Regions from separate parts of the Paenibacillus sp. SRL342 genome, predicted to be linked through region 1. Evidence: riboswitches for the same ligand, from Rfam matches in the RefSeq annotation. Region 1 holds a riboswitch; each other region holds the start of a gene.
What was found. A riboswitch is a leader RNA that binds a small molecule or an ion and turns the genes downstream of it on or off. The one in region 1 is predicted to bind thiamine pyrophosphate.

Region 1 (7,945 bases):
CTCCACTCCACATAATCACGATCCACAATCGTTAAGTGTCCGACTCCTGAACGAACTAACGTTTCTGCAATTCCTGTTCCAAGTGCGCCAGCGCCTACAATTAAAACTCTGCTGCCCTTTAATCTGGCCTGGCCTTCCTTACCAAGTGGCGCGTACCGTTCCTGTCTGGAATAACGATCGGCCTGCTCGAAAGATGTTACTTGATCTGTCATGTATGAACCATTCCTTCCACCGGACTACTGGCTGCTGCATAACGCTTTACGGGAATCATGCCTGCCTCATATGCCAATCTACCCGCTTCTACCCCCAATCGCATCGCTTTAGCCATGCTCACTGGATCCCCTGATCCGGATACGGCTGTATTTAACAATACGCCATCTGCACCAAGTTCCATCGCATAAGCAGCATCTTTTGGGGAGCGCAACCCTGCATCCACAATCACAGGTACAACGGCCTGCTCAATGATGATCTCAAGGTTATAGGGATTGATGATGCCTCTGCCAGCTCCGATGGGAGAAGCGCCAGGCATTACAGCATGTACGCCAAGCAATTGCAGCCTTTTGGCCAGAATGACATCATCCGAAATATAAGGCAATACCGTGAAGCCCTTTTCAAGCAAAATTTCGCAAGCATTGTACGTTTCAATCGGATCTGGGAGTAACGTCATTCCATCTCCTATGACTTCGACTTTTATCATATCACAAAGTCCTGAAGCCCGCGCAAGCTCGGCAATTCGCACCGCCTCTTCCGCAGTGGAAGCCCCAGCCGTATTCGGAAGAAGAGTGTATTTGTCCAGATCCAACGTATCCAGGAAATGCTTCTGGTTGCGTTCCTCCAGATTCAGACGACGAACAGCAAAGGTTAAAACTTCCGTTTCAGATGCTTCCACAGCCTGACTTTGCACTTCCAGATCCGAAAACTTGCCTGTTCCGAGCAACAATCTGGACTCAAACGTATATTTACCAATGTTCAACATCATCAACCGCCTCCTACAAAATGTACAATCTCAATTCGATCGCCTTCTCTTAATGTTGTTGACTCATGGTGTTCACGCGTTAAGATATGCCTGTTCAGCTCAACAACTACAGTCTTAACTTGCAGGTCAAAAGATTGGAGCAATTTATCCACACGATTCAATCTGTCTTCAATCTCCATCCGTTGACCATTAACGATGATATTCACTGCACCACTCCCTTTCTGTTCAATCGCTCAGGGCTCAGCGCCTCAATTCCGAGTTCTTCTGAGCTTTTGCCAGCGACCAACTCCGCGATAAGCCTGCCTGTTATCGCACTAAGCAAGATACCGTTGCGGTAATGCCCAAAGGCGGCGAACAGCCCGGGTATACTCTTGCAAGCACCTATATAAGGCAGCCCATCGGGTGTTGCCGGTCTTACGCCTGCCCACGCTCGTATAAATTGTGCTTCTTTCATCCCCGGCACCCAGTGGGTAGCCGCTGTTAGCAGCTTCTGAACACCCTGTACAGAAACGTTCAAATCCGCTCTTCCTGGCAGACTGGTTGCCCCGAGCCAAACTTCGCCATTGGCTTTGGGAACAATATAGATATCCTCTGCATACACCGTTCTGTCAGGTCTGTACCCTGCATGTTCTTCTGAGAACTGAACGGCGGCTATTTCACCTTTTACCGACCACACAGGCAAGCTCAGATTCACATGTCTCATCAACTCTTCACTCTGTAATCCAGCCGCTATAATGACATGTTTGCATCTCATCTCACCGATCGATGTGGTGATTCCCTGCACACCGTGTTCGTTTGCTTGCACACGTATATCCTGTATGTCCTCCATAACCCGTGCTCCCATTGCTTGAGCGGATTCGGCGTATGCCTTCGTTAGGTGGAGTGGGAGAATTTCACTCTCGTAAGGTCTGTAATAGGCTCCATACGTATCTCTGTTAAGCCATGATGCCTCCTGCTGCACAATGGAACGATCCCACCACACCTCATCAGCAGAAGTAGACAACGCAGACTTCCGATTGTCCTTATAACTACTTAATTCACTGTATGAACGAAAAGGAGTTAGGAATCCCTGGCGTTGCAGACCAGTCTCTACCTCACTGAGTGTAGCCATTAGCATCTGTTGCTCGGTAAGTAACTGTCTACTCTGCCTGGCAAGCTTAGCCATCAAAGGATGAGCAAAATCCTCACTGTCGGCCGCCAGCATTCCAGCTGCTGCGCAAGAAGTGCCTCCTGCAATCGCCGAACGCTCCAGCAACAGCACATCCTGTCCACGGGAAGCAAGTTCATATGCAATGGCACAACCAACAACCCCTCCGCCTACAATAATCGTTTCTGCATGAACCTTATCCGGTCTATCAGTAATGATCTTCTTCATCAGCTCATCTCCTTGATTAGCGGCTCAAACTTTCTGTACCAACGCCAACGATAGCCTGCCTTAACGATGCAGCCGCCTGATCCGGGGAATCGCTCGCCCAGACATTCGAGATCACAGCAACTCCCTGAGCGCCTGCAGAGCGAATAGCGTGAATGTTTCCCGGTTCGATGCCACCGATCGCCATGACAGGAATGGAGACACCGGAGCACACTTCAGCCAGAGCATATAATCCTCTTGGTTCAAGATCAGGCTTACTGTTGGTTGAGAAGACATGCCCGAAGAATAGGTAATCGGCTCCCCGTTCTTCAGCGATTTTTGCCTCATCGAGTGAATGAACAGATACACCCAGACGAAGTCGCTGCACATTGCTTATAACAGCAGGGTTGTAGTTACGTATCACATCTTGCCCCCAGTGTACACCGCCATAGATGTCATTCTGTGGTGGCAGTTCTGAGCCATTGATAACGATGCGACAAGATGGAACACCAACGTTACGCAGACTTTCAGCCCAACCGATCTTGTCTTGCAATGTGAGTTGTTTTTCTCGTATGTGAATATAGTCCACCAAAGGCCAAACGTCCTTTGCAGCTTTTACAAAAGATGCTTGATCCCCTGTACCCGTAGATACAACATGCAATTCAAATGATTCTTGAACATGTTCATGAGAAATTACCGTACTGTTCATCTCCTTCCAGACGTGAATGCTATGAAAACACAAAAAAGCCACTCCCGTAGGGGAGTGGCTGCGTATTATTATAGAACCAGATGACTGACTGATACATACAGTTCATTTCGTGCAATAAAGCTATAGACCCTATAGCCATAACGTTATACACGCAACTGCATGTTTCAATTCGTTAAGCAGACGGTTGAAATCCTTTGAATTGCCGTTTGCTCACGTCATTCACTGAAACGCGCTCGCCACTTCCCTACGCTGGTATGATCCAGATCAGGTGCAAAGGGTCCGGAATCGCATTCTTCCATCTCAGCCGCATCGTGCGGCCCCCCTAGTGTTCATATGAAGTTGTAGCCTATGTTACCATAGACGGTTTTTTTTGTCACCGTCATTTCTGTTAAACATTGTCTTGAATCGCCCTAGTTTGTCTCAGACCATTCTTCTACATTCCATGTTTTGGTGACCCAACCCTCGTAGAAATCAGGTTCATGAGATACCAGTAACACCGTTCCCTTGAATTCTTGCAAAGCACGCTGCAACTCCGCTTTGGCTGTGACATCGAGATGGTTTGTCGGCTCATCGAATAAAATCCAGTTGCTTTCACGCATCAAGAGTTTGCATAAACGAACCTTGGCTTGCTCTCCACCACTCAGCATGTTAAGCGGACGGGTAATGTGCTCATTTTTCAACCCACAGCGTGCGAGATGACCCCGGACCTCATTCTGGGTCAAATGTGAAAACTCATTCCAAACATCCTCAATCGGCGTGATATTTCCAGCACGAACTTCCTGTTCAAAATAGGCCGTTTCGAGATAATCTCCCAAGAAGGTCTTTCCACTCAGTGGAGATATTTTGCCCAGAATAGTTTTCAGCAGTGTCGATTTACCCACACCATTACAACCTACGATGGCAATTTTTTCACCACGTTCAATTGTCATCGTCATTTTGGGCAGCAAAGGATACGTATATCCAATTTCAAAATCAATACCCTCAAAGACCGTTTTGCTGCTCGCACGGGCATCCTTGAATTTAAACGTTGGTTTGGCCGCTTCATCTGGGCGATCAATACGTTCAATTCTGTCCAGCTGCTTCTCCCGGCTCTTCGCTCGACCTGATGTTGAAGCACGTGCCTTGTTACGCTGAATGAAATCTTCCTGCTTCTTGATGTACTCTTGCTGCTTCTCGTATGCATCAATATGCTGGGCTTTATTCATATCAGCCATCTCAAGGAACTTGTTATAGTTCGCTGCATATCTCGTTAATTTGGCAAATTCCAAATGATAAATGACATTTACGACTTCATTCATGAATTCCGTGTCATGGGAGATTAAGAGAAACGCGTGAGGGTAGTCCTTCAGGTAACGTGACAGCCATTCAATATGCTCTACGTCCAGATAGTTGGTCGGCTCATCCAGCAAAAGTGCTGTAGGTTTCTCGAGCAGAAGCTTGGCAAGAAGCACCTTGGTACGTTGTCCACCACTTAGAGCTGCGACATCTCGATCAAGACCAATTGCGGACAAACCAAGACCATTGGCCATCTCTTCCACTTTTACGTCAATCAGATAAAAGTCGCCCTGTTCCAGTTGTTCCTGAATATCGCCCATCTCTTCCAGCAACTGCTCCAACTTATCTGGATCTGCATCTGCCATCTGGTCCGTAATATTCATCATTTCTTTTTCCAATTCAAGCAACGGAAGGAATGCATCCTTAAGAACGTCACGAATGGTTTTGCCTGGCGTAAGCTTTGTATGCTGATCCAGATATCCATAACGAACCTTAGGTGTCCATTCCACTTTTCCACTATCTTTAAGCAATTTACCGGTAAGGATGTTCATTAATGTGGATTTACCCACACCATTGGCACCAACAAGTCCTACGCGCTCTCCGGCAAGTAAACGAAACGATACATTTTTAAATAACGTGCGATCTCCAAAATTGTGACTCACGTTCTCTACTGACAATAAACTCATAAGATGAGGTAGCTCCTATCTATTAGACATTACTTTTGTGATTGTTCCGAAACCCTATTCTAGCACAAGTCCCGTCTTTTCTGAAAGTAATGTAAACAGCTCAGGAACCTCTTCCATGATTTTGTCATACAGGCTCCCTACCGATTAGAGCATTTATATTCGAAATAGCCTTGTGCAGCTGCTTGTCTTGCGTCTGTGAATACCTCTTCAGCACGGTAACCATTACCACATGTGGAGGGATAGTAGTACTTGATACCCGTTAAAGGATCTACCCCACCTACGATGGCCGTTTTCTTCACAAGTCTGCCTCCACCAATTGCGTAATTGTTGATTTTCTGGTCACCCACACCTATACCTTGGATAAAGGCCATAATCCCTGTATCGTTAATGGAGTTGTACCAATCTTCCTGCGCAATCAGGGGCATCGTAAACGTATAGGAAATACCGTTCTTTCTGGCAAACTCATTATGGCGGTTAATCACATCAGCCAGATCATCCTGCACAGCAGTCACAATCTGGCTTTGTCTAACTTGCTCAAATACGCTGGTATTCTGAAGTAAAGGAATCTGTGTGGTTGAAGCCAGTTCTTTTTGAAATCCCTCAATCCATTTCCCTGCGTTTGCGTCATAGGCATATACGTAGTCGTCCAGTGTAAAGTTAATACTGTTACCATTAGAATCTGAATATGTATAAGGTTTCTTGGGGCTCCATACTTGCCTGAAAGAACCTTCAAGGTTACCCGTCATCTCTGTTTCTGTGGACAACATATAATAGCCATCATAATCCAGAATAACCACGGCAGGAATGTAATTAAACATGTTTCGAATAGCAACGGGATCATTCTGAATCCCCATATTCAAAGCCATCGTCTGCGTAAATGTCAACAAGGCGAGCTCCTTGTCCGCTTTAACAAACTTGGTTGAATCATAACCTGCTTCATCATTTTGTTTCTCATTCTGATGCATCACCGCACCTGCATCCATAACTGCGGTTTGAAGTGCAGATCTGTATCGTTGACCAAGATATTGAGCCTCTTCGGCATCTTGGGTATGGAGTGAGATGATCCAGAAGAGCGGGAAGAAGATCAGCACGAATACAATGGACAGCTCAATAGAAATAGGTAAGGATTTGATATAATCACCGCCTTTTCCCCTTCTCCACACCGTGCGTGCGACTTTCATCGCACACGGCGCTCCATCTTTTTAGATTTTTATTACAATAGGTTCCAAGTTACTCATTTTTCGGTACAGGTTGATTTTCTGAATCGTAGAGTCTGAAAATCCAAACGGCGACATGAGTTTGACAATCGTCTCTGATTTTGTAGCATGAACAAGTTTATGGATATCTTTGTGTAGAATACGTAGATTGCTAAAATCGTCTGTCCCACCTAAATGGATTGGCAAAAGATGATGGCAATGCACGTAATCAGCAGTTAGTAAAATGCCAGATATCTCGCATTTGCCACCCTGCATACTATATCTACTCAGTCTGTTATCCAGGTATTCAATGCTACGGTTTGGTATGTTTGACTGCATTAGTTTAATTAGTTCATATCTAATATCCGTCTTTAAATCCCTATGAAGTCTCTTTCTTCCTTCTGATGTATACGGATTTAACGTCTGCTGAAAGCATAGGTTGTTAACCGTTTTTACATCTCTGAACGGAAAGAGATATACACCTGCGACCTTAAAGGTTCTATATCTGTTCCTGTAGAACTTCTTGAAGGTTGGCGGGGCATTATCAGGATATTGGTATTTACCAATAACTTTGAGACGATTGTATGTGAATGCTTTCAGATCAAAGGCAAGTCGTGAGAACTCTACACTAACATGTGTTGCACGTGAAAAGTAATTGTGTAAACCAAGTACAAAGCTATTGAAGAGAAGAGCGTTTTGAGTAATTGGTGCTTTGTGCAGATTCTTAATGCGCTCTCTTGCTTGCTTCTTGATTTCTGCTCTCTTCTTTTCATTTATACCCGTATAGGCGACTCTTCTTTTTCCTTTTTTCTCAGCCCATATTGTGAATCCCAGGAAATCAGATTTACGTTTCCTGAGGTTTACAATCTGTGATTTTTCGGGTGAGATGTCTAGTTTAAGGCGGTCTCTAAGATAGAGTCTTACAGCGTGATACCACTTCTGAGCTGATTTCCAATCCCGACAAAGAATTTTAAAATCATCGGCGTATCGCACAATATATCCTTCTTTAAGATTGGTTTTCTTGAGTGCTCTGATCCTGTGATAGTCTCCTGCATAGGCGTATTGAGTTTCGAAGTTTGTCCATTGTCCTGCAACCCACTGATCCAAGTCATTTAATACTACATTTGACAGGAGAGGAGATAAGATTCCACCTTGTGGTGTGCCTTTCAACGGTATCCCTTCATCTTCAATTTCAGCTTTAAGCATTTTGCTGATGATTCGAAGTACTCTTTTATCCCTAATACCCATATTCCATAGTTGTTTCAAAAGCAATGTGTGGTTCACATTATCGAAGAATCCTTGAATATCAACATCAACGACATAATGGAGATTGGTTGTGTTTATAAGATGTTGTACTCTCGCTAGAGCGTTGTGTGTTGATCTTACCGGTCTAAACCCGTAACTATGTTTATAGAAGTAAGCTTCCGCAATTGGTTCAATAATTTGTTTAAAACATTGCTGAATGATTCTGTCAACTATGCATGGAATGCCTAACGGTCTTTTCTTTCCATTAGGTTTTGGTATAAGGACTCGCCTAACCTTTTTGGGTTGATAATTCAAAAGCTTGTTTCTTACGTGGCTCACAATCTCTTCTTCTGTTAGTGTCTTTATATTCTCTATGGTTTTGCCATCTGTTCCTGGTGTAAGTGAGCCTTTGTTTGATTTAATTGTTCGAAAAGCTAGGAGGATGTTCTGATGTGAGTTTATTAGCCCGTATAAATTATCGAACTTTTTTCTTCCTAGTGCTTTTTC
Region 2 (7,945 bases), 3.2 Mb from region 1:
TTTATTTTCCACATTTACTGCTGAGACACCAATGAGATAAGTTGTAATATATTTTGTATCTCCACCTCCAAGTTCACCTGTGTAGATGCCTGGGGGAAGATTAATATAATAATCTCCATAAGTATCCGTTGTTACAGATCCAACGATTTCACCTGTTTTGTTATCCAAACCTTTTCTAAACGAAATACTTAAGCCTGCAACCGGTGCTCCAGCTACATCCTTGATGTGGCCACCGAATCCTGTAAGTTTGATTGCACCACTTTGGCTTCCTGCAAAATGTGTTTTATTAACATCTGACTCCACAGTGATGTACAGTGTAGCTCCATAGCTATCAATAGCATCAAAAGTAAATTCGCCATTGCGGTACTGCAAGTTATTCAATTGTTGTTCTGCCCCATCAAAATAGGCACGAACTATGAAATCATTTGCAGTCAGTTCAGAAACATCCAAACCCTCAGAAAAATTCAACTTTGCACTTCCATTTGTAACTTGAATCCCTTTGAGTGTCGGATAGACTGTTCCTTCGTTATAGACTGCAACGGTTACTGGAACATTGATTTCGAAGTTTCCGTATTTGGCTTTTACCACTGTCGTACCGTTGCTTTTAGCTTGAATCTTTCCTGAGTCAACAATGGCAATAGCGCTATTCTCAACATCCCATCTTGCAAAGGAAGTGATATCTTTCTTCGCTGGGGAAGCGATCCCCGTGAATACGATTTGACGGGTCGAATCAATTGCCGACAACTCTGTTACTTGAGGAGCGTAAACTACACTAGTAACTGTAGGATCTGCCTCAATAGTTGGGAGTTGACTAAGTTGACTGAAATCGATGCCTTCTGCATTGACCAGAGCCGAGGATAACGTTCCAGCTCCAGAAAATTGTACAATTGCATTTAATATAGCGCGATTCACTACAGCACCATGGTTAATTTTAAACACGGTGTTCAATGCATCTTGGAACACTTCGAGATTACCAATGGTGGAGTTACCTCCAAATTCCACTGAAACTTGCTCTGCATGAACCATTACAGAGTCGAAGCTTCCACTGAGCACTACCGAAGAATTATGGGGAATCGACTCTGCTATTTCAATCGGTCCAACATCACCCGTGGAGACATTCTGTACGATTGCACCAGATCTAATCTCAATCTGCTGAACATCACTTCCACCTTCCAGGACCAAACGAATACTGCCATCCGCTTTGTCAACAATCACTGTTGCAAGAACCGAGTCCACTGCATGAATACTATTTGGTCCTCCGCCTTGAATCTCAGTAGTTCCCGTGACACTAACATTATCAAGAGTCACGTCACCATTTCCTACGGACTCAAGTATCTTCAGCTTACCATTTACTTTGGTGTTTTTTAGAACGACACCTTGGGAACTAATAGTTACATTTCCAGTTACATTACCAAGAGTATATGTACCTGGAGCAGAGAGATTATTACTAGGGGCTTGTTCCCCGCCTCCACTATTTCCACCATTGTTACTTCCGTTCCCTTTATCTCCGGAGCTGCTACCGCTATTTCCCTTACTGTTACCTTCAGAAGGTTTTGCTGTTTCAGGTTTTGCTTCATTTGAATCTTCAGTATCAATCTCTGTCTTGGCAGGAGTCATGTAACTATCATATGTAGACTTATTTATCACAAACTCATATGCAAGTCTCGCTAGCGCCTGTCGATCTGCTATGCCCGATGGATTAAATTTTACTGTTCCATCTTTTTGAACTAAACCTTTGATAAAACCAGATTGATAGGCAAGTGACACAGAATCTTTCGCCCAGTTAGATACTTGATCCAAATCTGAGAGTTGAGGCTTGGATGTTTGACTCGTTACATTTTGATGATCCCAACCAAAGGCTCTAACAAAAAATACAGCCAACTCTTCTCTTGTCACATTTTTATTAGGTGAAAAACTATCTTTGGAGGTACCTTGAGCAATTCCAGATTTGACAAGTGCACCTACATATCCGGTATACCATTGATCTTCCTTTACATCTGTGAATTGACTTGCTCCCACATTATCCGGCTTTAAATTAAGCGCTCCGACCATAATTTTTGCTAATTGGGCTCGTGTTACCGAATCGGAAGGTTTAAATGTCCCATCAGTAAATCCTGTGAGTATTCCTTGTTCTACTAATTTGGTTATTTCCGTTTTGGCATACGAATTATCAATGTCAGTAAAAGAAGTTTTAGATGTAGCCACTTCTGCCGATACAGATAAATTGATAGATAACATAGAAACAATCAGCGACGTAGAAAGCATTAACGATAGTTTGTGATTAAACTTTTTCCATTTTGAATTCAAAACTAAAACACACTCCTCAGTTGGCTTCTGGTAGGTAAATCCACTAATATATGAATCTTTAGAACTAATACACCTCCTAATCAATAGGATAATAATACCATGCATATTCATAAAAACAAGATTAATAGACTATGATTTTACAAAAAAGTTGTTATCCTGAATTGATTTCAATTCTTATTATCTACATGATTTCGCAATAAAGACAAAATGAACCTACCGAAACAAATATTTTCGGTAGGTTCATTTTGAAGTAAATTTATATATTCTAGGCTCCGAATCTCTGACGATAACCGCACTTTCGACACAACTCTTCCACAGCTTCACGTTTGGAGAAGCCATATACCAGATTGTTCGCTCGCTCACCCTCAATAATCTCCGAGAATGACTTCTCGTGCACATTACCAAGGTTAATGACACCCTCACCATCAAGACAGCATGGAACCACCGTTCCATCGACAAGCACAGCTGCCTGACCACGTAATGCATGGCAGAAGCCTTTGCCGTCATCTTCAGGTGCATCCAGGCTTGGCCACTGGAACTCATGGTCTTGATTCAGGTATACATTTGGGGCAATTTTGACCCCGCTGCCTGGAACCACTTTCTCCTCAATGCGGAAGTCCAGATTGAACTCACGTTCCAGCACTTCAAGGGTCTCCCGATTTCGATTCATCTGAGCATTCGTGAAGTTATCCTGCGTCAGATTCCACAGCCGGAATGAGATGATGACATTGTGCTTCACCGCTTCGTGTACAAAAGACAGAATGTTGCTCAGGTATCCGTCACGGTCAGTTGAACCTTCATGCCCATCGAAGCTGTGCAGAGAGAAGTTCATCTGTCGCAGCGCCGGTTTGCCAAGCAATTTATGCTGAGTCTTGGGCAGCAGCGTACCATTCGTTGTAATGTTCACCTTGAGTCCCTTCTCATGTGCGGAATCAAGCAGCAGATCTATTTTGGGATGCAACAAGGGTTCGCCTTTGACATGTAGATAAATATGATTGGTGTGTGGTTTAACTTGTTCCAGTATATTGTTGAAGACTTCAGGGTCAATGAATCCTTTGGCACGTTGTGTCTGCGGACAGAAGCTGCATGCCAGATTGCAGATACTTGTGATCTCAATATATACTTTTTTGAACGTTTTCAACTCGGGTCCCCATTCTGCTTCGGAGGGAGCAATCCCACCTGCATTTGTGATCCGGCCAATATGCGCCATCCCTATTATATCGGGTTCATGAGCCAAGGTAAATTGTTCAGTTGTTCAGGTCTGACTCCAAATTCATCTCAAGAATTCCATCAAGCTGCCTCTTTACAGTTCATGTTCGAGTGATATATGCTGAACACATAACTGCATATCTTGAACTTTTGCACTAGGGGAGCCTTACGGCTGAGACGAATATGACTATTCGGACCCTTTGAACCTGATCTGGATCATACCAGCGGAGGGAAGTGGAGCGGCCTTTTAGTAAGCGGAATTTTATCATGTATATGTGAAGATAAACTGCGGATCTAACTTACAGACCCACTCATTTCTCCGGAAATGGGTGGGTCTTTTTTGTTTCTTTTGGCAGAGTGCAAGATGTGGTTGTTATTCCAGCAGTCTGACATCAAGGGGGTGAGGATCAGATGAATAACCATGTAACCATTCACAACATAAGCTTTGCTTTTCCCGAAAAAAAGGATTCCCCCGTGCTCTCCAATGTGTCGCTTCAGGTTCAACAAGGAGAATTTGTCTCGCTCATCGGCTCCAGCGGATCAGGTAAAAGCACGCTCTTCAAGCTACTCGCAGGCTTGCATGAGCCAACCGTTGGCACCATCGATATAGCTGATGTACCGCAAGGACAACGGCTCGGACGAGTCGCTTATATGCCGCAGAAAGATCTGCTGTTATCCTGGCGAACCGTCATGGAGAACTGCATGCTGCCTGCCGAGTTGGCACCAGGCCGACAGGACAAGGACAAGTTACGGGCCAACATTCTAGCTGGGTTGGCAAGGTTCGGCCTGTCGGGTTATGAACAGGCCTATCCAGATGAGTTATCCGGCGGCATGCGGCAGCGGGTGGCATTGCTTCGTACCTTGCTTACAGGCGGGCAGCTCATGTTGCTGGATGAACCCTTCGGTGCACTCGACGCCTTAACCAAACGAGAAATGCATCGCTGGTTGCTGGAGCTGTGGGAGGGCTTTGGCCAAACCGTACTGTTTATTACACATGACATTGAGGAAGCCCTGCTGTTAAGTGACCGTATCATTCTGTTAACTCCAGGAGGGCAAGGTCAGCAGTTGCGGGAGATGATGGTTCCTTTACCACGCCCAAGGCATTCGGACATGATCTACCAACCGGCTCTCGTGCAGATGAGACAACAACTGGAGGAACAATTACATGCAAAGCGATAGAGCTGAGGTTAGCGTCTGGACGTGGTGTTTTAAGTGGCTCTCGAGGTCGTTTTCCCAATATGGTTTGTTTATTGTTCTCATGTTCTTATTACTGGCGGTCTGGGAAGTGATTGTGCGTATGGGATGGGTGCCCTCTTTCATCATTCCTGCACCCACAGCCATCATAGGTTCACTGGTTGAGCATCGTCGTCTGCTGTTGACCATCCATCTGCCTGCTACCTTTATGGAGGTTGTTGTTGGTTTTGTCTTGTCCATAGTGACTGGAATTACGCTGGCAACAGGCATGCATATGAACCGGTCGATTGAAAAGGCCTTGTATCCCTTCATCGTGATCAGTCAGACCATTCCGCTGATTGCCTTGTCTCCCGTATTTATCTTGTGGTTTGGTTACACGTTGTGGAGCAAAGTCGCGGTGGTGTTCTTAATCGCATTCTTCCCCATTGTGGTCAGTACCTACGATGGACTCCGCCAAGGCGATCCGGAGCAGCGTGAACTGCTGCTCACCATGGGCGCCAGCAAGTGGGATATTTTCTGCAAACTCCAGGTTCCGCTGGCACTTCCCTCTTTTTTCTCGGGGCTAAAGATGTCTGTGGTGTACTGCGTGGTTGGTGCAACGATTGGGGAATGGCTTGGTGGCAGCAAAGGTCTCGGATACTTCAGCCGTCGTATGTCCAGCAACATGAACACGGATGCGATGTTTGCATCTATTGTGCTGTTATCCCTGCTGGGGATCGTTTTGTTTGTACTGATTGCCTGGCTAGAGAAACGGTTTAGCATACGGCGGCATGGACATGGAGGCAAAAGAAAAGTTGGATAATACTTAGACAGGAATTAGATGTAAATACAAATCAAAACGATGAATTGAGGAACTTCATTTATGAATAACAAAGGTATATACTCCCTGCTTCCCATCATGCTCATTAGCCTTTTGCTGTTTGTTAGCGGATGCAGCACCACAAATACCGGCAAAAACGCACCAACAACAGATTCTGCAACCCATGCACAACAAACAGACAAGTCTGCAACCGAACCAGCATCAGACGCCAAAGATAAACTGTCCATCATGCTCGACTGGTACCCGAATGCAGTACACTCCTTCATCTATGTGGCTCAGGAAAAAGGGTACTTCGCAGACCAGGGTCTGGATGTCGAAATTCAGATGCCTGCGGATACCAATGATTCACTCAAACTTGTTGCTGCCGGGAAAATTGATCTGGCTCTAAGCTACCAGCCCCAAATTTTGCTCGCGCGTGGCGAGAACATTCCTGTACGATCCATTGCTGCTGTTGTTCGGCATCCACTTGTACATCTGTTAACCGAAGCAAATGGCAACGTGAGCTCACCCAAAGATCTTGAAGGAAAAACTGTCGGTTATTCTTCGATTCCGCTGTATGAAGCGATGGTTCGTACGATGATCAGCCACGATGGTGGCAATCCCGACAACATGAATCTGGTTGACGTTGGGTTCGATCTGATTCCTTCGCTGGCTTCCGGACAGGCCGATGCAATTATGGGTGGTTTTATTAACCATGAACAATTGATTTTGGAGAAAGAAGGACATGCCATGAAATCGATTAACCCCGTCGATTATGGTGTGCCTGATTATTATGAATTGGTCCTGACTGCGAGTGAGGCTGGCATTGAAGCGAAAAAAGATCAGCTTACCCGGTTCGTCAAAGCGATCCAGGAAGGACAAAAATATGTAACGGAGCATCCAGAAGAAGCCTTGAATATTCTGCTCGCTCATGAGAATGAAACGTCTCCGCTTGACCCGGAGATCGAAACCAAAAGCCTGGCTATTTTAATGCCACTTATGAATGAGGAAGGTCAACCGTTTGGACGGCAGGAAACGGAGTCGTGGGAGAATGTACGTGCATGGCTCGTTGAAAAGGATTTGATTCCTGAATCGGTGAAAGCCGAGGATGCTTTTATTAATCTGCAAGGAGAGTAAATAAAGGAGTGCAAGGTGAATGAAGGAAAAGTGACTGAACGCAAAGGGGAAGAAAGCAAAGCTATATGCGCCTTAATATCTCTGGAATAGAGCATGGAGCGAGTCCTAACGAATCTGAGATACGCTATATCCGAATAAACAACCGTTTACAGCTTTTTGGTCAAAGGATTCAGGAAAGCATACAAAACAAGGAGGAAATTATATGTCTTATCTGGAACGTGTTCGTACGCAAAATCCGCTGGTACACAATATCACCAACCTTGTCGTGGCTCCCTTCACAGCCAATGGTCTGCTTGCACTCGGTGCGTCCCCTTTTATGGCCTATGCTCATGAAGAGGTCGCTGATGTCGCCAAGATGTCAGGTGCCGTGGTACTCAACATTGGTACTCTCGATGACAAAGTCGTTCAGGCGATCCGTCTTGCAGGCCAATCGGCTAATGCGCATGACGTGCCTGTGGTGCTTGATCCCGTCGGTGCAGGTGCAACCGCCTATCGTACAGAAACCGTGCAGATGCTCATTCGTGAACTTCGTCTCACGGTACTGCGCGGCAATGTGGCAGAGGTCGCCAATGTCATCGGTGAGAGTTGGAGTATTAAAGGTGTGGACGCAGGATCAGGTGAGGGCGACCGAATCGGCATTGCGGAGCGGGCAGCGCATAAACTTGGCTGTGTCGTGGTCATTACCGGAAAAGAAGATATCATTACTGATGGACAATCCATATTCCTCACGAGTAATGGTCATGCCCTGCTCACTCAGGTCACGGGTGCTGGCTGTCTGCTCAGTTCAGTGATTGGTGCTTTTACAGCCATAGCGGAATCAGGAGCCGATCTTCTAGGCAGTGTTGTTGAAGCGCTCGCGTTTTATGGTGTAGCAGCTGAACTGGCGGCAGAGCGGACAGCTCATCAGGGGCCGGGCAGCTTCCAGATTGAATTGTTGAATCAACTGGCACAAGTAACACCAGACCTCTTGGCAGAACGCGCACAGATCCGTCAGATCCGTGGAGGTGCAGTATGAGCATTGCTCAAGCGCTAACCATTGCAGGCTCTGATAACGGGGGCGGCGCAGGCATTCAGGCTGATTTGAAAACATTCCAGGAGCTTGGCGCATACGGCATGACCGTTATCACGGCTATTGCTGCCCAAAATACAACAGGTGTGCAGGGCGTTTTTCCCATCCCTTACGATGGTATTGCCCAGCAATTGGACTCGACCGGCGAAGACTTTCAACCAACCGCAACAAAGACCGGCATGTTATATAGTGCCGAGATTATTCGTCTAGTGGCTGAGAAATGGCAGCAA
Region 3 (7,945 bases), 3.6 Mb from region 1:
CGATTGATGCTGCTCTGGCTTCCCAGAATGCCGCTCTTGCAGCGGAGTCACTAGGATTCGGAATCGTATATATTGGGGGGCTTCGTACCCGGATTGAGGAAGTAGCTGAGTTGCTGGATTTGCCGGAAGGAGTATATCCGGTGTATGGCATGTGCATTGGTGTTGCAGATCAGGAAACGGGAATTCGGCCGCGTCTGCCGCTGGATGCAATCCTGCATCATAATCGTTATAATGCCGAGCAGAGCATCAAAGGTGTTGAGCAGTATGATGAGACAACGACGGCGTACATGAAAGAACGGACTAACGGTGAACGAACGACTCCATGGTCCGAACTGATGGCGAAGCGCCTGACTGAGCCGACACGGTTGCAAGTGAGACCGTTCCTGGAAGGCAAAGGATTCTTGAAGCGTTAAGTTGAACTGAAGGTAGTTACACTTGCCACTCCGATGACAGAACAACCTTCCGATCGCTGTTATCCCCAGATTTTTTGATCCAATTTTTGTGAAGGTGAAAATCTAGTGATAGCGTATGCTTCCGAAGTAGCTTTCTTTCAGAAAGCTTTTAGACGACCGCTCTGCTTCCTCAGGTTATTTCTGTCCTCTACGTTCCTGTGTAAAAATTTAGTTCAACTGATATATAATAGTAGACTAGAAGTCAGTCGGGGCGAAGCCGACTGGCTTCTTTGTGTTGTGCTGGCAGGACAAGCGATAGTACTTGCTGTTACCTGATTGTACTCAAGTTAAGCCATAGAAACGCTTTGTGTTCTGATAAAAGAGCCGGGCGGCCCGCTCGGTTCCCATGCCGGTGATCTCACTCCATGCCTGGATGACCTGTCTGGTCATGGCAGGGTGTGTCATTCGTCCCTGAAATGGTCCTTCGAAGGGCCAAGGTCCGTCGGTCTCGGCCATGACTTGTTCCGATGGATATTGCCGGGCGAGTTCACGAATCTCTTCTTCGTAATGAATATCTGGCGTGAAAGAGATGAAATAGCCATTATCAGCCATACGCCTTATGGTTTCGCGAGAACCCTTGAACCAGTGGAAATGGGCGCGTCGGAACTGATTTTGCTCCAGCAAATCACAGACGATATCCGCATCTTCGTATACCGCATGAAGGACAAGTGGTTTGTTGTGCTTTTTGGCGAGCTGGATGAAACGTTCAAGCAACTCGATATACCCGCTCTGATCGAAGCGCTGCCCTGCCTGCTCCGCTTCCTGACGGTTGTAATAGGGGAGGCCGACTTCTCCTATGGCTGTAGCTTGTCCAATATGCTTCTCGATCCATTGGAAGAACAGGTCCATTTCTACAACGGACGGCAGTTCCTGTTCTGGATGGAAACCGAAGGCTGGATAGATGTTACGTGGATGTTGTTTTGCAAGCTCCAGATTGGCCTGGGAAGAAGCGAGATTCATGGACACGGCGATGACTGCCTCGACTTGTTGAGACGGGAAAGATAGCAGCATCTCGCGTTGTTCGTCAGGGGTATACTGATCGAAGTGAATATGAGCATCAATTAATGGTGCAAAAGCTTGAGAATGCACGAGGGAATTCCTCCTTGTGGTCATTTATATTCTAACTATGTTACGCAGAATTTCTTGTAGTGGATCACCCATTAAAGGAAAATAATAACTTAAAAACCCGCGCTATTATGATAGGCGGGCTTTCTGCTGTTCTTCTCGCATCCACTGTGCAATCTGCCGTTTACGCTCCAGAAAAGCGGATTCCTCCGTAATTTCTTCTCGTCTTGGGCGATCAAAAGGAACATGTACCTCGTGCAACACCGTTGCAGGTCGGTTGGATAATACATAGACCCGATCCGCTAGCAGCAATGCTTCTTCGATATTATGGGTGATGAACAGCACCGAGCGGCGGTTCTGTTCCCAGATATCGAGCAGCCAGCGCTGCATGTCGCTGCGTGTCAGTGCATCCAGCGCGCTGAAAGGTTCGTCCAGCAGCATGAGTTCCTGCGGACTGAGCAGGGCGCGCAAAAATGCCGCACGCTGCTGCATTCCGCCCGACAGCATATGAGGATAGGCTTGCTCGAACCCGGCAAGACCCACGCTGCTTAACCACTTACGAGCTTCTGCAAGTGCTTCGTTCCGAGGGGGAGCGCTTGAAGCTACTTCTCCAGCAAGCAGTACATTATCTTCAATGGTACGCCAAGGGAAAAGGGCGGGCTGTTGGGGCATATAACTTATCTTGCCACGCTGTCCCGTTACATTCTGACCGTTCATAAGCACTTGGCCTTCCTGTGGCTTCAGCAGACCGCCGATGATATGGAACAGAGTGCTTTTGCCACAGCCAGAAGGTCCAACGATAGCAACAAACTCGCCTTGCTCCACAGTCAGGGACAGGCCGTTCAGAACCGGTAGCTTGCTGCGCCGTTCACGGAATGATGCATGAACATTAACAACGTCCAGTGCAGGTGGAACCGGAGCAGGAGTCGTGTTGGCAGGTCGATCAGGCGTAGCCGAGTTAAACTTTTCACCGTGCGTTGGCTCTATTACACTTGCTCCTCGTCCAGGCTGGACTTGTTCATCCTGTTGTCGATTCATATGGTCATCACTTCCTATATACAGATTACATGCTTTACTACCGCTTCTGTGGCCGCCAGCGCACGAGCAGCCTCTCCAGCAGGGCAATGAACAGGAAGAGCAGCAAGCTGAGCGCGACAATAATCATGATCGCCACGAATAAGCGGTCCGTACGATAAGCCGACTTTTGCAGCATCATATAATAACCAATACCCTTGTCTGCACCAATCCATTCGGCAATGATGGCACCCATCACGCTATAGGTAGCGGCGATTTTGACACCGGAGAACACGGATGGCAGCGCATGGGGGAGCTCCAGCTTCCAGAAGATATGATGACGTTTCGCACCAGCCATGCGCATATAGTTCATCATGGCCGCGTCAGTACGGGTCAAGCCGTCCATAGCCGCCACCGCAACGGGGAAGAAACAGACCAGGATGATCGTAATCAGCTTGGGCAGCAGCCCGAATCCGAACCAGATTAACAGGAGCGGTGCGAGCGCGATGGTCGGGATATTTTGACTAAGAATAAGTAAAGGATACAGGGCTGACTTGAGAAAAGGGACCAAATGCAGCACCATCGCAATCAGCAATCCGACCGCCGTGCCAGCGGCGAATCCGATAAGCGTTAACTGAATGGTTGCGGAAGCGTGCATGCCAAGCCGTTCGGCCTGAGTTGCTGCTTCGCGGGCGATATCGGACGGTGCAGGCAGCATCCATTTCTCAATATGGAAGAGGGAGACGGCTCCCTGCCATATCGCTATAAAGAGAATAACCGCCACAATGGGCGGCCATACACTTTTGAAATAGGCATGCATTAGCGATACTTCTCCGTCAGGGTATCCATGCTGAAGCCAGTAGGGCTATGGGCGATTTTGATCTGGGAGATGATGCTTGGGCTGCCAGCCTCCACGAGTACCTCGTGCATCTTGCGGACAACCTCCAGCAGTTCCTCCAGTTCCCCCTCCATCGTGGTGTCGAGTGCGTTCACCTGATATTTCAGGCCGGATTGCTGAATAACTTCAATGGCGCGATCTACGTAAGGATAAGAGTTCTCGCCATTTGGCGTTTTGGGAATAACCTGAATGCTAAGTAATGTGCTTGCCATGAGAGATCACGGCTCCTTTCGTGATATATAAAATGAACTAATGACTGTTACACTTACCACTTCGATGACAGAATAACCTTCCAATCGCTGTTATCCCCAGATTTTTTTGATTCCCTTTCTCTAAAGGGAAAATCCGGTGATAGCGTATGCTTCCGATGAAGCTTTCTTTCAGAAAGCTTTTAGGCGACCGCTTCGCTTTTTCACGTTATTTCTGTCCTCTCCGTCCTCGTGTAAATATTAAGTTCGTTTTATATGAGAAATTTTATTGGGGTAAAAACTCGTTTGTATATGCCTTGCTCACATCGATCTGTTCATCCAGCAGTTTTTTGCTAAACATCCAGTCAGTGTAGTTTTGCCACACTTCCTGTTTTTGTTCTCCCCAGCGCGGGGCGTCATCTGTGTACTTTGGACTAAGCCATTTCTGGCTTGCCAGCACCAATTCCTTATCCAGATCCGGTACAGCCTTGATCAGAATGTTGGCTGCGTCTTCGGGATGATCAATTGCGTATTGATACCCTTCGGAGGTGGCTTTCAGGAATGCTTTCACCAACTCAGGGTCGTTTTGGATCGTTTGCTCGTTGGTTACGAGGACAGGCGTGTAGTAATCCAATGCTTCTGAATAATCCTTCACATATAACATGTTGATCGGTTCCCCGCGCAGTTCGGCTTCAATGCCTGTCCAGGCGTAGAAAATCCACGCAAAATCAATGTCCCGTTTCACTGCGGTGAAAAAGTCAGCGTCACCCATGTTAATGTTTTTCACTTTCGATACATCGGCTCCGTCGCCTTCCATAATGGATTGCATCACGGCTTCTTCCACAGGGGAACCCCAACCGCCATAGGTTTTACCCTCAAAATCTTTCGGTGATTTGATATTCCGATTCGCCGGAGCGGCGAACCCGGATGTATTATGCTGAATAACTGCTGCAATGGAGACGAGAGGAACACCCTGTGTGCGGGCTTGAGTTACACTCTCCTGATAACTTACGCCAAACGGTACTTCATTGGAGGCAACCATCGTATCTGCGCCACCGGCACCTGGTTGTACAATCTCCACGTTCAAGCCTTCGGCCTTGTAAAAACCTTGATCTACAGCTGCATACAGGCCGGTATGATTCGTATTTGGTGTCCAGTCGAGCACCACTTTAATATCTTTCAGGGCGGCAGTGTCACCTTCGTTGCTGCTTTCCGTATTTGTGTTGCCGTTCTGCCCAGCTGGGGCAGCTTCTTTGCCACCACATGCGGCTACAGTCACCATAAGCACGCATAAGAGCAACAATCCCATCGTTTTACGCCATTTCATTTGTGGTTCTCTCCTTCGGTATGTCCGGCCGATTGGCACGGGGTACTCCTTGGCTTCATATCCAATCATCTTGCATAAATCGACAGATTTATACCAGTTGAGATCTGGATAACGTCACTTTTTTTAGCTCTCTGGCTATATAAAAGAACATTAAAAAAGCGCCCCGTATTCCGGGACGCGTGCAGGCGTTAGAGAGGTGGCGTTCAGCCATAGGGCTGTGCCATTTCGATATACTCCGATTCCTACGCTGGCATGATCCAGATCAGGTCTAAGGGTTAGTATCTTGGTGGGATACACTCTCAGCCGGCCAATTCCGACTCCCCTGGGAAACTATGAAGTTACGGGCATTACTAGGTGTAATTATAGGCCAGCGGGTGGAACGTGTCCAGTCAGGAACTGGATGGGGACACGTATGAACTTATCAAACAGGCCGTTATACATATGTATATCAGCCTGTTTAGATGTGTTATTTTCAATAATTATCGTGGCGAATCATATAAGGAAATCTGGCTGAGTGCAAAAGCATCGGATAGTGGGCCATAGCCTCAGTGCTGAGGATCTGGAAGGTTTTCAACAAAAACTTGGATCAAATCCGATGTTTGATATCTCGTCGCATCAGGGCTGCTTTCCCTATTTCAGTGATCAGCTCTTGATCGATTGACCTTGACCGGAGACGCTTGCTTCATTTAAACAACATAATTTAGATACAAAAGGAGATAGTACTGCTATACAAATAATTACTTTTTACATAAAAATGGGGGCGTACTGAATGATCCTTAAAACCATATTCGCAATTATTCTGTCCTATTGTGTCTACGTTTTTTTCACAGCTTACCTTTTATTTTTGGTTCCGTCTCCATCTACTATTGAAAATACGGATATGCAAAAATTGTTAACCGCAGGAAGTACGACAGATCGCGTACTGCTCTTGGAGGACGGCTTTCAATCCGGTCAGGTGAGAATCCAGACCATTCGAGAGGCAAAAACAAGCATCGACCTGGCTTATTACTCCATCCAAAAAGGAAAAACATCTCAACTCTTTTTTGCTGCTTTATTCGATGCAGCTGATCGGGGTGTTCATGTTCGAATCATTTTAGACGGGATTTTTCACAACATGCGCGGAGAATTGCGTGATATTCCTAATGCCATTGCAGCTCACCCCAATGTGGAGTTAAGGTATTATGAACCACTCAACATAGTTATGCCATGGACATGGCATAACCGTCTGCATGACAAGATCTTTCTTGTCGACAACACATATGGCATCATTGGCGGCCAAAATATTGGTGATAGATACATGGCATTGCAACCCAAAAAAGACTATGTATTCGATCGGGATGTCCTTGTTTACAATCCAAACCATAATACGAACAGCACAGTTGTTGAAATGAAAAAATATATAGATCTGTTATGGGAACATCCATTCACCAAACCAGAAAAACATGCCAAACGTCAACATCATGCAAAGGGGTTAAAAGAGCTGGCTCGGCTGGCTCAGTTATATAAAAAAGCTCGGGCTCAGAGCGATCCTTTTGTTAAAGTGTTGCCGAAGGAATGGGCTCAAGAGGCTCTTCGTTCCGACCACGTCGCTTTCATTCACAATCCAATCCAAAGGCTGTATAAAGACCCGATCATGTGGAGAGCATTTGTTCATTTCGCCAATCAAGCAAAGTCGAAGGTGTACCTTCAGACGCCATATGCCATTCCTACCAAGAAAATGAAGAAAGCCGTACATCTGTCGATGAATCCAAAAGCAGAATGGGTCATGGTAACCAATTCAATCCAGCAGACCCCTAACCCTTTGGCTTTCGCGGGATACTTAAGCTCTAAGAAACGGTTGCTTGATACCAATCTGGCCATTTATGAATACCAAGGCCCTTATTCCATACACGGCAAATCATTTGTCATGGATGATTACCTCAGCATGGTTGGTTCGTATAACCTTGATCCCAGATCCGCCTTTCTAAATACCGAATCTGCTGTGGTCATTTCTGGTTCTGCATTCGCCAACGAACTAACAGAAGCTATGGATATCAAACGTGCACATAGTACACGTGTGAATAATGGTGAGTATCCAGCAGAATCTACGAATCAGAAAGGCCCTGTTTTCAAACGAATGGCAATCACAGCTTTATCCAAACTGTCTTTTCTCTGGAGATTTCTGTTGTAGAGAAGAACCAGCTAATAGATATAGCTACTTTTACAAATTTTAATTTGGAAAAATCACAACTGTTCACAGAATGTTCACTTATGTGGAGGGTTTCCTCATCTCTATAATTACGAAGGTAAACAGAGAGGATGAGAGAATTGCCAACAAGCAAGAAGGAACAAATTATTTTCGGATTAATGATGTGTACAGGAATGGTTGTCGTCATGATGACATTCAATTTATGGCACAGTGGGTTACTCGGTAAGATGTCCCCGCTTGAGATACTGCTTCAATTCATATTATGTTTTGTCATCGCGTTTCTGGTGGAGTCTTTCATTGTTGGCCCTGTGGCGAGAAAGATTGCTTTTTCCTTGCCCTTTGACAAGTCCAACAAAATTCTGGGTGTGCTAGCCATGTCATTTTTTATGGTGATTGGCATGGTTCTGATCATGTCCTTGTATGGGATGGTTTCAGCATATCTCGCTGATCAATTAAGTGGGTCATCCGTATTCCGTACGTATCTCCATACCATTGCTCGTAACTTCAGCCTGGCGCTGCCATATCAATTGATCATTTTGGGACCCCTCGTCCGATATGTATTCGGTAAATTCATCAAAGGCAATGGCCCTGTAGTGCCTGTCGTTAACAAAAGTGTTTGATTCGGTTGGCCATAAGTATTTCCTGGGCAATCTTGTGCAAATGAATAGAGCGAATTCTTTCCCTTGATTTAAGGTGATCAGAGGCAAAGATAGGCTACCTTCCACCACAATTACAGCGCTAACGAATCGAGAACATCTTATTAGGCCAGTTTTTAGGGAACGAAAAATCTAACGAATCTCAGCGGCGTTATTA
Region 4 (7,945 bases), 3.4 Mb from region 1:
TCTTCACGATTGGCACCATAGCCGTGACTGAAAATAATTGTTTTGCTTGCAGCATTGTCAGCAGGTATATACCATCCCTGCATCGTCCGGCTGTCATCTGCTGCCGGGAACGTGATGTCTTCGTACTTCATGTTCTTGGCCTGCATTGGATTGGAGAAGACCGGCGCTACAGTAGGATTGGATAATACCCATGCGATGTAACCATGCAGTGCAATAAAACAAAACAGTAGAAAAAATACAACGGAGAGCAGCAACGCTACGATAATATGTTTGAACCGAATCAGCCTCGGTGATAGGGAAGAGGGCAGATCGGACACTTTTGTTTGCAGCGGGGCTTCGCTCTGGGATGTTGGATACATGAATGCCCCTCCTTTGAAGTTCAGTTGAAGATAACAACGACATGTAAAGAGAATTGCGTCGATTTCAGAGCCTGCTTCAGAGCGATATCTTAATGTAATATATCTTTATCGTATGTTCCAATATAGTCAAAGTCAATTGATTGAGGGCATTTGTTACGCAATTGTTATATAGTTCTTAAGATATATGGGTAACATTACCTTAGTGTGTAAATTACAGGGGATTAAGTCTTATAAAAAGGAAAAATTTGCACGTTGGCCTATTTCGATTTTGGCTCTTTTTGGTTTACAGATGAGACCGTTTCTCATATAATTTATGTAACCAAGTTTCATGTGATGAAACATGAGGAGGGCATTATGCCATGGAAGATCGCAAGTTAACCGTCCGGGCTGTGGAACGGGCGCTGGATATATTATTATGTTTTACCACACGCAGTGATCTGGGACTCACCGAAATTGCCAGCCAGATCGGCCTGCACAAAAGTACAGTGCACCGTTTGATGGCTACGCTGGAGGATCGAGGGTTCGTGATCCGCGATGCAGCAACAGAGAAGTACCGACTTGGCATCCGAATCTGGGAGCTGTCAGCTCATATGTCCCGCAGTGATGATCCCGCTATTCTGCTGCTGCCTGCGATGGAGCGACTGAGGGATCGATTGGGGGAGACCGTGAGTCTGTACCTGCGTGATGGCAGTGAACGGATTCGGATTCAGGCTGTGCAAAGTGATCAGGCGATTCGCCGAGTTGCTCCCGTTGGTGTTAGACTGCCGCTGTCTGTGGGCGCTTCCAGCAAAGTCCTGATGGCGTTTGCCACGGACGAGGATCGTGAAGAATTGATGAATGGTCCTGAATGGCCGGTATTTATCGATCCAGCGGTGTATTTGGCGCAAATGGTAGACATTCGGGATAACGGATATGCGACGAGTTATGAGGAACGTGAGCCGGGAGCTGCCGCGGTATCGGTACCGATTATGGATCGCAGAGGCAATATTGCAGCCGCACTCTCGGTCTCAGGGCCTGTCAGCCGACTCTCACAGGAGACATTGCATGAATACGCACCTGTGCTAAAGGAAGCTGCTACGCAGATGGGGCTCATGTTATCCTGATGTTGAGGTAAGGTTTTTCTCCAATTGAGTTGGTGTTCTGGAATATAAAGGTTGTTTTTATGTTCCGGTTGCGCTACTCTGTTATGGACGGCCCAGCGGGGCCAGCATCATTGAATATGAACTGCGGCATGTGTATGCCGCAACTTGTTAACGTTACTGGGGGAGTCCGAACTGTCCGGACTGAGACGGAATCGCATGAGATTCCGGACCCTTTGCACCTGATCTGGATCATACCAGCGTAGGGAAGTAATCGGCGATATGACCACAACCACCACATGATGTGACCCTTGTAGGGCTCCGTTAAGGAGCCGCATAAAGGTGCATTATTGGTGATGGACATTAAAAGTCGGTTCCTTCGGGGACCGGCTTTTTTATATACAGTGAACAGGCGATATAGCGCGGATTCTATGGGCCTCTTTTTCAATAACCTGCGAAAGTGGGCTTGGATGAATAGAGAATGCACCATAGATCCATGATCTGTGGCAGCCTCCGTCTGTTGTTAACTGTACATGAAAACTGTCTCCCCTGGTCTGGAGTAGGATCGCTCTTTTCTTCTCTGCATTGCGCATGATTTGGGACAGGTACGTAAGTGAGCTAATGATGATGCCAACCCAAAACCAAGCGAACGAACAATGAGGAGGAGACAAGCGACATGAGTGCAGGAAATCAAACGGGACAACAAGCGATGGAACAGGAACATAACGGTCAGCAGGTGGAAAAGGAAACAAGCGCGGCCGGACGGGTTCAGCCCTTTCCGGGCAGCCGCAAAGTCTACATTCAGGGCTCACGGCCGGACATTGCTGTACCGGAGCGTGAGATAGCCCTTCATGACACGAATACTCCCCAAGGGGTGGAGCATAACGAACCGCTGCGTGTCTACGATACGAGCGGCCCCATGACCGATCCCGCATTTCATGCGGATATCCGTGCAGGTCTGCCATCCCTGCGCACCCGTTGGATCACAGAGCGTGGCGATGTCGAAGCTTATCAGGGCCGTACGGTTAAACCGGAGGATAACGGACTGAAGCCCGGAGGGAAGAGAGCCGGCGCCGAAGAGTATCCCGGATTACGTGGCAAACCCTTGCGGGCACAGCCAGAGCGCTGTGTGACTCAGATGCACTACGCGAGACAGGGAGTCATTACGGCAGAGATGGAATTCGCCGCCATTCGTGAAGGCGTGGAGCCGGAATTTGTACGGCAGGAGCTGGCGAGTGGACGGGCCATCCTGCCGTCTAACATCAATCACCCGGAGAGTGAGCCGATGTTGATCGGTCGTCATTTTCATGTGAAGATCAATGCCAACATTGGCAACTCTGCTGTATCTTCTTCCATCGAGGAAGAGGTCGAGAAGATGACCTGGGCGGTACGCTGGGGATCGGATACCGTAATGGATCTGTCCACAGGCAAAAACATTCATACCACCCGGGAATGGATTATCCGCAATTCACCTGTGCCGATTGGTACGGTACCGCTGTATCAGGCGCTGGAGAAGGTGAATGGCGAAGCGGAAGCGCTGACCTGGGAGTTGTACCGTGACACACTCATTGAGCAGGCAGAGCAGGGCGTGGACTACTTTACGATTCATGCAGGTGTACTGTTGCGATATATCCCGATGACGGCCAAGCGGATGACAGGCATTGTGTCTCGCGGTGGGTCCATTATGGTAGCATGGTGCCTTGCGCATCATCAGGAGAATTTTTTGTACACTCATTTTGAAGAAATCTGCGAGATTATGAAAAGGTATGATGTAGCGTTTTCGCTGGGAGATGGACTCCGTCCAGGCAGTATCTACGATGCCAATGACGAAGCTCAGATGGCGGAACTGGCTACGCTTGGGGAACTGACGCAGATCGCGTGGAAGCATGATGTGCAGGTGATGATCGAAGGTCCAGGGCATGTGCCGATGCATAAGATCAAGGAGAATGTGGACTTGCAGATGGAGATCTGTAAAGAAGCACCGTTCTATACGCTGGGGCCGCTGACGACCGACATTGCCCCGGGTTACGATCACATCACATCCGCCATTGGTGCGGCCATGATTGGCTGGTTTGGCACGTCCATGCTCTGTTATGTTACGCCAAAAGAACATTTGGGCCTGCCCAACAAGGATGATGTGCGGGAAGGGGTCATCGCCTACAAGATCGCAGCTCATGCCGCCGATCTGGCTAAAGGCCATCCGCGTGCTCAGCGCCGCGATGACGCATTGTCCAAGGCACGTTTCGAGTTCCGCTGGCGTGACCAGTTTAACCTGTCACTGGACCCTGAACGTGCGCTGTCCTACCATGATGAGACACTGCCAGCAGAAGGAGCCAAAGAAGCTCATTTCTGCTCGATGTGCGGACCGAAGTTCTGTAGCATGCGCATCACGCAGGACATTCGGGCCTTTGCCGCGGATAAAGGATTGTCCGAGAATGAGGCTGTAGCTGCCGGGATGCAGGAAAAGGCCGAGGAATATCGGACACGTTCCTAGGCGCTGATACAGCGCAAGCTGGGCAGTCTGAAATAGAGATAAAGCCGTTTCTCTCTGTCATTGCAGAGAAGAACGGCTTTTTTTAGTGTTATGTCATGTATGTATTCTTAACCGTACTCAGCCTTTATCAGAATTAGCTTTGTGACTGTGTGTGGTCCATATTTTATACAGAATTCCTGCGATAACGAATAAAAGAGCGTCACCGAGTTTTGGTGCTCCTCCGTATAGAGATGCGGAACAGGAGAAACCTACTATAAACAGTAAAACAATATAGAGGAAACGCATATTAGTTCACCTCGTTAATTTGTGGTGTTACTAAGTAAGTGAGTTCATAGTTGCAGAGTTCAGATACAACCTGTTACTTCACCAAATCCGCTACTACTCTCGAGCCACACCCAAATTCTCCTCCAAATACGCCGCAAGCAATGCCAGCGGACTATGGATCGGAATACGGCGATCTATTGTAACCTGTGCAGCTGCGGGAGCCATAGAGAGTTGGGCTGCCACTACCGCTTTACCCGGATACTGCTCAGCAATCTGCTGTAATCCTTCACGTACCGCTTCGAGATATCCTTGCTGATCTCCACGCATAATCAACTCAAATGTCCCAGGGATGCACACCGCATCCGTCTGAGATGTCTTGGCAACGTGTAGTTGCCCATTCTCATCCTCTTGCTGTAATGCCTGATTCATCCGTGCCATCGTTCCTTCAATAGTTGCCGGGTTGGTGAATGCGATTATGTAATTTCCCGGCACTCGCCGTATCTCCTGCAATAACGGATGATCTATGCCGATCACAGGCACAGGGACCTGTGAGGCTTCCTGCTCCAGTACTGTCGCAAACAGGGTGCAGGTGACCAGAATGGCATCGGCATGACACTCAGCGATCCATCGGAGCGTCTGGGCTACCTTCTCGTGAATGACAACCTCGGAAAAGTCAGCATCATGTTTAAGACGGTCCAGACCTGGATCGACGTAATGGACCAATTCAACTTCATAAGGAGCAAGCGTCTCTTCAATTAAGGCGATGTTGGAATAATGAGCGTGAAAACAACCAATGGTGATCATGTGCTAAGTCCCCTTTTACAGTTCGTATATGTCATGGATCTTGTAGATATTTAAACCATTATAGAAACACACCTGAGAACTGTACAGTTGTTTGTTACTCAACGCCAATAACCGCCCTTCCGCCAAACTGCGGAAAGACGGTTGATAACCGTACTAATTGGTTCTGGTGTCCATTTTATCGAAGGGAAGGAGAAGCGCTCTTCTTCGCCATTTTTTGCTGCAGAATTTCATGAAAGGATAGACCTTGAGTGTTCTCATTCTCCTTTTTAGGAGCAGTGGTCGCCGTGTTGCGCGGATATTGGTGGTGGTACGGGATCATTTGCTGAATAGGCATGCGGATCATCTTGGTTCCTCCTTTAATGCATTTTTTTAAATTATGTATTTCGACTGGTTATGTTGCCAGCTGCACATATAGGTACATATGACTTGTTAGACGAAATAAATGATTTTAGAATATAAATCCAATTGGATTGTAGTGATTTTACCCGGTTTTAAGGAGATGTAAACGGTTTTAGGAAAATTCAGGAGTAAAGAACCTGATATGAGAGGTTTGATATGGGAGGATCGAATCGGTTGTTATGTGAATAGTCCCAATTTTAAGGAAGTCAATGGTACCCGCTTATGAGGCATATTGTCTGGTTAAATGATGCAAAGCATGCTAACTAACTTGGTACCATGGTCGGGTTGTTTAGGTGGTTATGTAGTTCCGGATATAACAAAAAGACTGCCGAGCGAACCCGGCAGCTTGCGTAATATGAAGAAGGATGCGAGGAAACTTTGATCCTGTCTGAGGTGGCATTGTGTTGGTTTTATCTATTTTGATGAACAGCGATGTATATATCTACTTGTACACTTTCGGGATTCAGGCTGCGTTCATCATACAATTCAAAATCCCCGGTGAACGTACGATCGCTTTGTTTGTCCCATGCCCACACGGCTCCCCAGGCTTCGCCAACAACCTCTGCCATCGGTCCTTTTCTGGAAGTGAATACGGCGTAAGTTGCAGGAGGGAGTAAAATGTCGTCCAATCCTTCAGGCAATGATTCGTTCGGACTGACCTCATGCCCTACCAGTATGGTGTATTCACCGGTTATGCCATCAGTGTAATCCGTGTAACAGCCATAGCGGGCGGCTTCAGGTGCGGGGAGGTGCTCTGAGGCAAAATAATTGTTCCAGAGTCCCTGAATACAGCCTTTGCCACTGATCTCAATGGCGTTGGTTGTGCGGGCGGATACGCCAGCAAGACGTTTGCCTGGGAGCGTGACATAACGAACGGGCTGGGCAGAGAACGAATGATCTGTTGTTACCTGACCAGGGTTAGCAGAACCAGTAGTAGAGTTTTCCACAAGAGATTGAGCATGTTGATCCGTTGTATTCGTGCGCCAACGTTTCAAAAAAGGAAGCTGGTTACGCAGCATCGAACGAGCGGATTCCTCGTCCATGCCCTCGTCCTTCAGAATGGCAGTGCACATCTCGGTCATGCCTTCCAGTGACATACCTGGCTGCTCGAACTGACCTTCTTTGTAACAATAAATACAGTACTCACGGGTTGTGCTTCCATCTGCTTCCGTTCCGAATTGGGCAGGGGTTGTGAGCGGCATGCCGCAGCTTTGACATACAGTGACGTTCATGATTAGTTCCTCCTTATATAGGTACAGATTGAATATATCTGAAGTATACGGGGAGGAACTGGACAGCTGTCTGTCAGGTTTGAGTCGGGGAGATATAATTTTGTACAATTTGCTCCGCGATACGGCAGATCTCGTCTCGAATATGCTGAGGTTCCAATACTTCAACGTCCGCGCCGAAGCCCAGGATGAACCCATATAACCAGCCATCCTCGGGAAAAGCAACTTGGCTAATATAATACCCAGTCCCATCAGGCATGACGTTCTCGATCCCAAACCATTCTTCCGCAATATGACGGACGCGAGGATGGAATTTCAAGGTTAACCTGGCTTGATTGTCCGGACGGCTCCATTCCTGTTGCCAGGGTCTGTCCTGTGGGTTAATGACTTTACGCTCGAATTGCTCATTAGCAAGCGTGACATCTTGCATACGCACAAGCTTGAACATGCGAAATTGATTCCGCTCGTGGCAAAAAGCATACAGATACCAGGAATGTTTCTTGAGTACGATGGTATGAGGGTCGGCAGTTCGGTGAGTCTGGATACCTTCCGCACTGCAGTAGGTAAAGGTTACGGGTCGTAATTGATCCATACCCTGTTCGATAAGTTCAAGCTTGATTTTCAGCGCTTCTGGATGCGTCCAGGTTGAATAATCCACGATGAATCGATTGGTATTGGCCTGAAAATCGTCATTTTTGGATTCAGGTACGATACTGCTGAGTTTTTCGACCAGAAGCTCTCGCGCCGCATTAGCATGGGAAGTGGATACACTGCGCAGTGCAGTGACGATAGAGGCGAGGTCCTTGTCTGTTAATACGTTTCGATCCAGACGGTAACCCTCTGCCAGACCAATCCCGCCGCTTGCTCCCTGATACGTCACCACAGGGATACCTGCTTGACCCAATGTATCGATGTCTCGGTAGATGGTCCGGATCGATACTTCGAACATATCTGCCAGGTCTTTGGCTTGGACTCGCCCACGATTGATTAGCAGCACGACGATGGCTAATAAACGCTCCAGTTTCATATGTATGGATTCCTTTCATTGGTTTATCTGTTGGATTCAAATATGTTATATTGTTGAGCATCACACATAGGAGTGGAATAAGCAATGAAGCGAATTACGATTCTGATCGCAGACGATGAAGTTGAGATCGCTGATCTGGTTGCTTTACATCTACAAAAAGAAGGATATCACACCATCAAGGCCTTTGACGGGAAGGCGGCGGTTCAAGCTGTTCAGACCCAAGCGATAGATTTGGCGATTCTGGACATTATGATGCCCGGCATGGATGGGTATGAGGTGACCCGCAAAAT

Region 2: another riboswitch for thiamine pyrophosphate. It lies ahead of AC4E8D_RS04620 (ABC transporter ATP-binding protein); the one in region 1 lies ahead of AC4E8D_RS18225 (thiamine phosphate synthase).
Region 3: another riboswitch for thiamine pyrophosphate. It lies ahead of AC4E8D_RS02395 (ABC transporter substrate-binding protein); the one in region 1 lies ahead of AC4E8D_RS18225 (thiamine phosphate synthase).
Region 4: another riboswitch for thiamine pyrophosphate. It lies ahead of thiC (phosphomethylpyrimidine synthase ThiC); the one in region 1 lies ahead of AC4E8D_RS18225 (thiamine phosphate synthase).

Annotation. Positions count from the first base shown of each region.
Region 1 is NZ_OZ481790.1:4,162,686-4,170,630, forward strand. Features, by position in the region: gene AC4E8D_RS18205 (ThiF family adenylyltransferase) at 1-212, opposite strand, end outside; gene AC4E8D_RS18210 (thiazole synthase) at 209-976, opposite strand; gene thiS (sulfur carrier protein ThiS) at 979-1,182, opposite strand; gene thiO (glycine oxidase ThiO) at 1,179-2,351, opposite strand; gene AC4E8D_RS18225 (thiamine phosphate synthase) at 2,368-3,036, opposite strand; TPP riboswitch at 3,261-3,370, opposite strand; gene AC4E8D_RS18230 (ABC-F family ATP-binding cassette domain-containing protein) at 3,447-4,997, opposite strand; gene AC4E8D_RS18235 (hypothetical protein) at 5,135-6,178, opposite strand; gene ltrA (group II intron reverse transcriptase/maturase) at 6,200-7,945, opposite strand, start outside.
Region 2 is NZ_OZ481790.1:1,011,448-1,019,392, reverse strand. Features, by position in the region: gene AC4E8D_RS04630 (S-layer homology domain-containing protein) at 1-2,307, opposite strand, end outside; gene AC4E8D_RS04625 (radical SAM/SPASM domain-containing protein) at 2,573-3,448, opposite strand; TPP riboswitch at 3,664-3,766, shown strand; gene AC4E8D_RS04620 (ABC transporter ATP-binding protein) at 3,928-4,695, shown strand; gene AC4E8D_RS04615 (ABC transporter permease) at 4,682-5,512, shown strand; gene AC4E8D_RS04610 (ABC transporter substrate-binding protein) at 5,573-6,646, shown strand; partial or broken gene thiM (hydroxyethylthiazole kinase) at 6,840-7,661, shown strand; gene thiD (bifunctional hydroxymethylpyrimidine kinase/phosphomethylpyrimidine kinase) at 7,658-7,945, shown strand, end outside.
Region 3 is NZ_OZ481790.1:491,750-499,694, forward strand. Features, by position in the region: gene nfsA (oxygen-insensitive NADPH nitroreductase) at 1-413, shown strand, start outside; gene AC4E8D_RS02375 (TatD family hydrolase) at 735-1,565, opposite strand; gene AC4E8D_RS02380 (ABC transporter ATP-binding protein) at 1,647-2,555, opposite strand; gene AC4E8D_RS02385 (ABC transporter permease) at 2,593-3,351, opposite strand; gene AC4E8D_RS02390 (thiamine-binding protein) at 3,351-3,641, opposite strand; gene AC4E8D_RS02395 (ABC transporter substrate-binding protein) at 3,904-4,944, opposite strand; TPP riboswitch at 5,166-5,278, opposite strand; gene AC4E8D_RS02400 (phospholipase D-like domain-containing protein) at 5,825-7,114, shown strand; gene AC4E8D_RS02405 (DUF2798 domain-containing protein) at 7,243-7,752, shown strand.
Region 4 is NZ_OZ481790.1:780,936-788,880, forward strand. Features, by position in the region: gene AC4E8D_RS03640 (alpha/beta hydrolase) at 1-359, opposite strand, end outside; gene AC4E8D_RS03645 (IclR family transcriptional regulator) at 719-1,462, shown strand; TPP riboswitch at 1,611-1,724, shown strand; gene thiC (phosphomethylpyrimidine synthase ThiC) at 2,148-3,932, shown strand; gene AC4E8D_RS03655 (hypothetical protein) at 4,311-5,000, opposite strand; gene AC4E8D_RS03660 (hypothetical protein) at 5,176-5,343, opposite strand; gene AC4E8D_RS03665 (zinc ribbon domain-containing protein) at 5,810-6,631, opposite strand; gene AC4E8D_RS03670 (helix-turn-helix transcriptional regulator) at 6,705-7,655, opposite strand; gene AC4E8D_RS03675 (response regulator transcription factor) at 7,740-7,945, shown strand, end outside.